DNA from 4 places in the Mesorhizobium sp. P3_A9 genome. Region 1 is predicted to be linked to each of the others. Evidence: predicted binding sites of a transcription regulator. Region 1 holds the regulator's gene; each other region holds the start of a gene.
What was found. Region 1 encodes PhoB, which activates phosphate uptake and scavenging genes when phosphate is short. Its sites were predicted from a motif close to TGTCATNNANCTGTCAT; they were not measured.

Region 1 (2,201 bases):
TCGGAAGAACAGCGCCGGCTGGACACGCTGACCATGTCGCGCGAGGCGCTGATCGGCGAATGCGTCGCCATTGTACGGCGCCGCCTCGAGGATCCCGATATCGACGTGCGCAGCGTCGCCCGCATCGCGCTGGCGATCCAGGGCATCACCGACACCGAGGCCCGGGCGATGCTGTGGTCGCCGATCACGCCGCAGACCGACATCGCCTTCGCCGACATCCTCGAGGCAGAGTTCGGCATCCCAGCCACCATGGAGAACGACTGCAACATGATGGCGGTGGCGCTGCGTTGGCGCGATCCCGAGCGCTACCGCGACGACTTCATCGCCATCCTTCTGTCGCACGGCATCGGCATGGGCCTGGTGCTGAAGGGCGAGCTGTTCACCGGTACCCATTCCTCGGGCGGCGAGTTCGGCCACATGATCCATCGGCCAGGCGGCGCGCTCTGCCGCTGCGGACGCCGCGGCTGCGTCGAGGCCTATGCCGGCAACTACGCCATCTGGCGCAACGCCAGGCAGCTCAGCGAGGACACCGAGCCGGTCGCCGATGTCAGCGACGCGCAGATGCGGGCACTGGCCGCGACGGCACGGGAACGCGACGGGCCCGAGCGCGAAGCCTACCGCAAGGCCGGTGAGGCGCTCGGCTACGCCCTCGGCAGCCTGTTCGCGCTGATCGACCCCGCACCCGTCGCGATGGTCGGCGTCAGCGCCGCCGCCTTCGACCTGATCGAGCCGGCATTGCGCGAGGCCATCGCCCAGACGGCCGGCGGCCAGCACTCGAAATCGATTTCCTTCGACACCGAACCGAACGAACTGCCGCTGATCCGCGAAGGCTGCGCCATGCGCGCCCTGACCTTCGTCGACCAGGAGATTTTCGCGCCGGGCGTGCAGGCGAGAGCTGGCACCGGCAAGAACGTTGCCTGAATCAGGTCCCGCTCAATCTTCCCTGATCGCGTAGCCCGCGCCACGAATGGTTCTGATGACATCGGGCATGCGGCCATTGTTGACCGCCTTGCGCAGGCGGCCGACATGCACGTCCACCGTACGCTCGTCGATATAGATCGTCTCGCCCCAGACATTGTCGAGCAACTGGCTGCGCGAGAAGACGCGGCCGGGATGGCGCATCATGAATTCGAGCAGGCGGAACTCGGTCGGCCCGAGCCGGATCTCGCTCTTCTTGCGATAGACCCGGTGCGATTCACGGTCGAGCACGATGTCGCCGACCTTGAGCACGCTGGACAGGACTTCCGGCTTGGCGCGGCGCAGCAGCGCCTTGACGCGAGCCATGAATTCCGGCGTCGAGAACGGCTTGACCAGATAGTCGTCGGCGCCGGTCGAGAGCCCACGGACGCGGTCGCTTTCTTCGCCCCGCGCGGTCAGCATGATGATCGGCAGCCGCTCGGTCTCGGGCCGCATCCGCAGGCGCCGGCAGAGTTCGATGCCGGACACCGCCGGCACCATCCAGTCGAGCACCAGAAGGTCGGGCACGTTCTCCTGCAAGCGGATCTCAGCCTCGTCGCCGCGCGGCACCACCTCCACCTGGTAGCCTTCGGATTCAAGATTGTAACGGAGCAGCACCCCCAGCGGCTCCTCATCCTCCACCACCATGATGCGTGGCGCGATCATTGATTGGTCACCTCTTGCGTCAGGCCGCGGGCGCCGACATCGCCGTCTCGTCCTGCTTGGGACGATTGGCGGGCAACTGCGTGCCGGTCAGGACATAGTAGGCGTTTTCGGCGATGTTGGTCACGTGGTCGCCGATGCGTTCGAGATTCTTGGCGCAGAACAGCAGATGGGTGCAAGCCGTGATGTTGCGCGGATCTTCCATCATGTAGGTCAGCAGTTCGCGGAAGACGGAGGTGTATTTGACGTCGATGCGTTCGTCGTCGGCGCGCAGCTTCGCCAGTGCGGCGGCATCGCGCGCCGCATACTCCTCGATCACGCCCTGCACCTGGATCAGCACCAGCTGCGCCATGGCGTCGATGGAATGCGACAGGTCGCGCGGCGTGGCGCTGAGACCAACGGTGCCGACACGCTTGGCGATGTTCTTGGCAAGATCGCCAATGCGTTCGAGATCGCCGGCCATGCGGATCGAGCCGACGACGTGGCGCAGATCGTCGGCCATCGGCTGGCGCTTGGCGATCAGCGTGATGGCGCGATCGTCGAGTTCGCGCTGGCGCGCATCCATGATGGCGTCGTCGGAG
Region 2 (2,201 bases), on a different contig from region 1:
GCTCGGCACCATCGAGCCGACCGAGCTGATCGATCCGACGATCGGCGCCGAGCGGCTGCTCTATCGCCTGTTCCACGAGCATGGCGTGCGGGTCTTCGGCGGCGTTCCCGTCGCCGACCAGTGCTCGTGCTCGCGCGACAAGATCCGCGGTATCCTGGAGGGTTTTTCCGCGCAGGAGATCAAGGACAGCACCGAGGATGGCGGTATCCACGTCGCCTGCGAATTCTGCTCGACGCAGTACGATTTCGACCCGGCGGAATTCGCTGCGCAGTAAAGGAGCGTCTTTCTCCCCGTGGAACGGGGAGAAAGACGCTAATTCACCGTCCGCCTCGTCCCCGGCAGATCCAGCGAAAACGCCGGGATGGCGATATCGAAAGTTTCGCCCCGCTTGTTGCGCATCGTGTAGCGCCCGACCATGATGCCTGACGGGGTCGAGAGCGGGCAGCCCGACGTGTACTGATAACTGTCGCCGGGATTGAGTTCGGGCTGGTCGCCGACGACGCCTGGGCCGCGCACCTCCTCGACCCGGCCGGCACCGTCGGTGATGTGCCAATAACGCGACAGAAGCTGCACGAATTCGTCCGACTGGTTGTCGATCGTTATCTGATAGCCCCAGACATAACGGTTCTCGGAAGGATCCGAGCGATCCTCAAGGTAGAACGGCCTGACCTGCACTTCGATGTTGCGCGTGACGGCGCGGTACATAAGCGGCTCCAAAACAATCCGATACCTTTCGGCGCTCCCGGCGAGCAGGTCAACGTGCGCGTCTTGTCGCGCCTGACTTTGAAACGCAGGTGCCGGCAAAGAATGTCATTTAAGTGACACACGACAATGGTGGGGTGCATGCACCGGGCGACTCGGCGCTCTGTCGAACTGTTGAAAACTGCCACGGTGCGGGCCGCCTCTTCTGGAGTGACCAGATCTCGATGGAACTCACTCTCATAGCCGCCTCGCTTTCGACTGCCCTTGTCCTTTCAAACGCTGCCAGCATCCTGCTCGCCGCTTCGCAACTGAAACGGCGCAGCACGATCGCACGGCCAGCTGGCAAATCGCCGCCGGTGTCGATTATCGTGCCGTCGCGCGGCGTCGAGCCGTTCACGCAGGAGACGCTGGAGCGCGCCTTCTCGCTCGACTGGCCGCGCTACGAGCTGATCTTCTGCGTCGCCCATGTCGACGATCCGGTGGTCAGGTTGATCCGCGCCGCCATTGGCCGCTTTCCAAAAGTGCCGGCTCGGCTGTTGATCGGGGACGATCGCGTCAGCGCCAATCCCAAGCTCAACAATTGCGTCAAAGGCTGGGAAGCCGCGCGGCACAACTGGGTCGTCCTGGCCGACTCCAACGTGCTGATGCCGAGAGACTACGTTCAGCATCTGATGGCGGCGTGGCGGACGGATACCGGCCTTGTCTGCTCGACACCGATCGGTTCGCGGCCGGACGGTTTTTGGGCCGAGGTCGAATGCGCCTTCCTCAACACGCTGCAGGCTCGCTGGCAGTATGCCGGCGAGGCGCTCGGCCTCGGCTTTGCCCAGGGCAAGAGCATGTTGTGGAACAAGCCGATGCTGGATGCCAATGGCGGCATCCGAGCGCTGGCGGCCGAAATCGCCGAGGACGCCGCCGCGACCAAGCTGGTCAATGGACTTGGCCTATGCGTCAATCTCGTCGCAGCGCCCTTCGAGCAGCCGCTCGGTCGGCGCACGCTTGGCGTGATCTGGTCGCGCCAGGCCCGCTGGGCGCGCCTGCGCCGCGTCACCTTTCCGCGGTTCTTCGCGCCCGAAATCCTGACCGGCGCGGTGGTGCCGCTGGTGCTTGCGCTGATTGCGGCGGCAAGTGCCGGCGTCAGCTTGCCGCTGACGGCCATCGCCGTACTAACGGCCTTCTACCTTCCGGAATGTGCCCTGGCCTGGTCCAAAGGCTGGTACCTGTCGTCGCGCACAGTCGCGGCGATGATTGCGCGGGACTTGATGCTTCCAGCCATGTGGGTCCGCGGCTGGCTCGGCGGCGCTGTCGACTGGCGCGGCAACGCCATGACCATCGGCACCAAGGCAGCCGAGCTGGAAGAGACGCCGTCGCGCGCCTGATCGCGGCGCGGACGAGCTGCCTCGACTGGGTCTATTTTGCGGCCTTCAGCGCCTGCGCGATGTCTTCCAGAAGATCGTCGGTGTCCTCCAGGCCGACCGACAGCCTGAGCGTGCCAGGCCCGA
Region 3 (2,201 bases), on a different contig from region 1:
CAATATTCGCTGCGGCCGTGAAAATCGGTGCGCAGCGGGCCGCACAGGCCGAGATCGACATAGGCCGGATCGGCATTGGCCGGGATCGCCGTATTGCGCGGCACGGCGATGGCGATCAGGCCGAAATCGGTGAATTGCGGCGGCTCGCCGTCATTGGCGGGTTCGCTGAGGTGACAGCTGGCGCAATTGCCCTTGGTCTCGTCCTCGAACAGCGCGCGGCCACGCATTTCCTGCGCCGTGAGCTCAGCCTTGCCGGCGAGGAAAGCATCGTAGCGGCTGGAATAGGGATAGAAATCGGCAGCACTCTGCTCGAAGGTGCCAAGCGCCTCGGCGGCGGCGTCGAAGGCGTCTCCCGGATGGTCGAACACGTCGGTGCCGAAGGCGGCCTTGAACGCGTCGGCATAGGCTGACTTGCGCAAGGCGGCGGCGACGGCGGCTTCATCCTTGTTGGCCATCTCGAAGGGCGAGAGCAGGGGAATTTTGGCCTGGTCCTTGCCGTGGTCGGCGCGGCCGTCCCAGGTCAGGCCGCCTGTCGGYCCATTGTCGACGCTCTCGTCGCCTTCGTCCTCGGAATCGTAYAAYTGRTCGGTGAAGGCGGGRGRSGCCTGGAGATAGCGCAAAGAGGGTACGGCGCGCACGCCAGGCTGGTCGAGGTTTGGTCCGCCCATTTCGACCGCCGAGGCCGAGGCCGGGCCGAAGGCGTGGCGCGGATCATGGCAGGACGAGCAGGCCTGCTTGCCGGATGCCGAGAGTGCGGGGTCGAAGAACATTTTTCTGCCAAGCGCGGTCAGCGCCTGCGCCCTAGCGAAGGCGTCGGCGCGCGATAGGGGGCCGGGGTGGACGCCATCCGGTGCCGCCGTGTTTGCCGGCGCGGCGAAGCATACCATCGATGCCGTGGCGATCACTGCCGCCCGGCTTTTCCATCGTCCCGTCGCCATAGCTGCAATCCGTTTTCGATCCCGCAACTAAGTATCCTGTGCAACGGATTCATGACCCATCCCGGCGTTCACGAAACCGTGTTCGATGGGTCGGCAAATGTCACATAGGTGACAAGGCACGCAAGTAGCTCCATTCGTGCGTTTTCCTTGCCCATGCATGTCGTCCTCCAGCCATACCCCAGCCACGAGGCATCTTACCATGACCAGATCCTTTCTCTCGCTTTGCCTCGCCTCCACGGCCTTCGCATCATTTGCCGGCGTCGCCACCGCCGCTCCTCCCGGCTACGACAAGATCGATACCGTCGTCGTCATCTATGCCGAGAATCGCAGCTTCGATAATCTCTATGGCGGCTTCCCCGGCGCCAATGGGCTGGCCAATGCTTCGGCCGACCAGGCGCGCCAGCTTGACCGGGACGGCAAGCCGCTTGCCGAACTGCCGCCGGCCTGGGGTGGCTTGACCGGCAAGGGGGTGACGCCTGTTGTGACCGAGGCGCAGTCGGCGCATCTCGCCAATGCCAGCTTCGCCATCGACGATGCCAACGGCTTCAACGAGAAGACTTCCGTCGTCATCCGCGACCTCTGGCATCGCTTCTATCAGGAGCAGATGCAGATCGATGGCGGCCGGAACGACAAATTTGTCGCCTGGGCCGATTCCGGCGGTCTCGTCATGGGCCATTACGACGGCTCCAACCTGCCGATGTGGGCGGTGGCGAAYAAGTATGTGCTGGCCGACGATTTCTTCCAGGGCGCCTTTGGCGGCTCGTTCCTCAACCACATCATGCTCGCTTGCGCCTGCGCGCCGATCTATCCCAACGCCGACACCAGCCCGGTGAAGGGGCAGATCGCCGGCGTCGAGGCGGACGGCAAGACGCTGAAGCTGGCCGACAATTCGCCGGCCTCAGCGCTCGGCGGCGCGCCGAAATTCGTCAATGACGGCGCCATCACGCCCGACTTCTACGCCGTCAACACCATGCAGCCGCCCTATCAGCCGAGCGCCAACAAGCCGGTCGAAGGCGGCGACAAGGCGCTTGCCGATCCGACGCAGCCGACGACATTGCCGCCGCAGCACGACATCACCATCGGCGATCTCCTGTCGCTCAAAGGCATCGACTGGGCCTGGTATGCCGGCGCCTGGCAGGCCGCGCTCGACGGCAAGAACGCGACGCCGGTGCCGAACTTCCAGTTCCACCACCAGCCGTTCAACTATTTCGCCGCCTATGCGCCGGGCACCGCCGCGCGGGCCGCGCATCTCAGGGATGGCGG
Region 4 (2,201 bases), on a different contig from region 1:
CCCAGAAGGATTCGCTCATGACGACGATGATGTCGGGTTTTTCATCGGGCACCGAGGCCGCCACCTGCGGCCGTTCGATCGCCGCGATCGCCTTGTCGGAATAGCCCGGCGGTGCCGAGACATGCGCCATCGGCACGTTGAGCGCGAAGGCCAGCGCAAAGCCGTTCGAGGCGTAGTTTTCCTTCTGATCCCACATGATCGGGATGATCTGCAGCCGATCCCTTGTCCACGAGAAGGTGGCATAGTCCATGATCGAGACGAMGAAGGCGAGCAGCGGCACGGYCAGCGTCAGCCGGGCRAGSCGGCCCTTGCGGCTGAGTGCGGGAACCTTGCGGCGCCACAGCCGCCAGCCATAGACGAGCAGCGACAGGCCGGCGACGATGCCGACGACCATGGCGAGCGCGGTCATCGGCCGGTCACGCACCAGGAGCGGCAGCAGGGCGAAGATCTGGCGGGCATAGAGGAAATCGGTCGGATAGAGTGGATCGCCGAGATAATGCGACTTCTGGTGGCCGACAAAAGCCAGCGACAGTGTCAAGGGCGCGACGATCATCAGGCTCTGATGGCTGCGGCCGAGCACCGCGTCGAGGCCGATCAGGATTAGCGCGAACACGACGATGGTCGTCCAGCCCGGCTTGAGCGGCTGCAGGAAGAAAGAGATCGTCCCGGCAAAGTCGCCGCGCACGATCAATTCGATGGCAAACACCAGGATGGTTGAGATCGCCAGGCTGATCAATCCATAACGGACGACCGGCCATCTCCGGCCCGGCAGATAGCCGGTAGACGGATCGTCTTCCAGGAACTGAGGCGCGGCTTTACCTGCGCGTTTCGAACTCTTTGCCACTTTAACTTCCCACCCAGCGACAACCCAAGTCACTCGATTGTCATATAATTGTCACGCAAAGCTAGCGCCTGTGGCGGAAATAAGAAGAGCCAGCAAACGATTCGTGAGCGGTTTTCATCATGAGTGATCGCCAAAAAGCCCTTTCGGAACAGGCACTCGGTGTAGGGTTGCGACTTAGGGCCGGGCTGAACCGGGCTTGACTTGGCGGCCTGCCTTGCGCCACAGGCAGGAAAAACGCGTGTTATCAAGCAAGCAAACCAGTCTTGGAGAGCCCTCGCATGGCCATTGCATTCACCTTTCCGGGACAAGGCAGCCAGGCTGTCGGCATGGGCAAGGATCTCGCCGATGCCTTTCCCGAGGCGCGCAGGGTCTTCCAGGAAGTCGACGACGCGCTTGGTGAAAACCTGTCGAAGCTGATCTGGGAAGGTCCGGAAGAGACCTTGACCCTGACGGCCAATGCGCAGCCGGCGCTGATGGCTGTGTCACTGGCGGCGATCAGGGCGCTGGAAGCGCGCGGTTTCTCGCTGAAGGACAAGGTCGCCTACGTCGCCGGCCATTCGCTGGGCGAATATTCGGCCCTTGCCGCCGCGGGTTTTGTTTCCGTTGCCGATGCCGCCCGGCTGCTGCGCATTCGCGGTAATGCCATGCAGGCGGCGGTGCCGGCCGGCGAGGGCGCCATGGCGGCGATCATCGGGCTGGAGCAGGCAGATGTCGAAGCCGCTTGCACCGAGGCCGCGCAAGGGTCCGGCAAGGTTTGCCAGATCGCCAACGACAATGGCGGCGGCCAGCTGGTGATTTCCGGCGCCAAGGCCGCGGTCGAACTGGCGGCGAAACTGTGCACCGAAAAGGGCGCCAAGCGGGCGCTGATGCTGCAGGTCTCGGCGCCCTTCCATTCGGCGCTGATGGCGCCGGCGGCCAATGTCATGCGCGACGCGCTCGCCGGGGTAGCAAAGCATGCGCCGGCGGTGCCCGTGCTGTCCAACGTCACCGTGACCCCGACCAGCGATCCCGACGAGATCGCGCCGCGCCTGGTCGAGCAAATAACCGGCCGTGTGCGCTGGCGCGAAACGGTGGAATGGTTCGGCACCAACGGCGTTGCTACGCTTTACGAGATCGGCGCCGGCAAGGTGCTGTCGGGCCTGGCACGACGTATCAACCGCGACATCGCTACCGCGTCGGTCGGCACATCGGCCGATGTTGAGGCCGCGCTGGCCGCACTTTCATAATCCACTGGCGATTTGACCCCTTCCGTGTGAAGGCTGTTCTCTCAGATCAGGAGACAAAAAATGTTCGAACTGACCGGCCGCAAGGCGCTCGTCACCGGCGCATCGGGAGGCATCGGCGAGGCGATTGCCCG

Region 2: a site for PhoB is predicted at 809-825, ahead of AC1DX0_RS23965 (ceramide glucosyltransferase). Genes of this name have one in related genera too.
Region 3: a site for PhoB is predicted at 1,036-1,052, ahead of AC1DX0_RS18630 (acid phosphatase). Genes of this name have one in related genera too.
Region 4: a site for PhoB is predicted at 883-899, ahead of AC1DX0_RS19330 (LTA synthase family protein). Genes of this name have one in related genera too.

Annotation. Positions count from the first base shown of each region.
Region 1 is NZ_JBFUGJ010000236.1:5,434-7,634, forward strand. Features, by position in the region: gene AC1DX0_RS25045 (ROK family protein) at 1-921, shown strand, start outside; gene phoB (phosphate regulon transcriptional regulator PhoB) at 934-1,623, opposite strand; gene phoU (phosphate signaling complex protein PhoU) at 1,643-2,201, opposite strand, start outside.
Region 2 is NZ_JBFUGJ010000215.1:3,551-5,751, reverse strand. Features, by position in the region: gene AC1DX0_RS23975 (Hsp33 family molecular chaperone) at 1-274, shown strand, start outside; gene apaG (Co2+/Mg2+ efflux protein ApaG) at 313-705, opposite strand; gene AC1DX0_RS23965 (ceramide glucosyltransferase) at 927-2,078, shown strand; gene AC1DX0_RS23960 (O-succinylhomoserine sulfhydrylase) at 2,110-2,201, opposite strand, start outside.
Region 3 is NZ_JBFUGJ010000133.1:190-2,390, forward strand. Features, by position in the region: partial or broken gene AC1DX0_RS18625 (cytochrome-c peroxidase) at 1-887, opposite strand, end outside; gene AC1DX0_RS18630 (acid phosphatase) at 1,138-2,201, shown strand, end outside.
Region 4 is NZ_JBFUGJ010000141.1:8,394-10,594, reverse strand. Features, by position in the region: gene AC1DX0_RS19330 (LTA synthase family protein) at 1-844, opposite strand, end outside; gene fabD (ACP S-malonyltransferase) at 1,123-2,070, shown strand; gene fabG (3-oxoacyl-[acyl-carrier-protein] reductase) at 2,131-2,201, shown strand, end outside.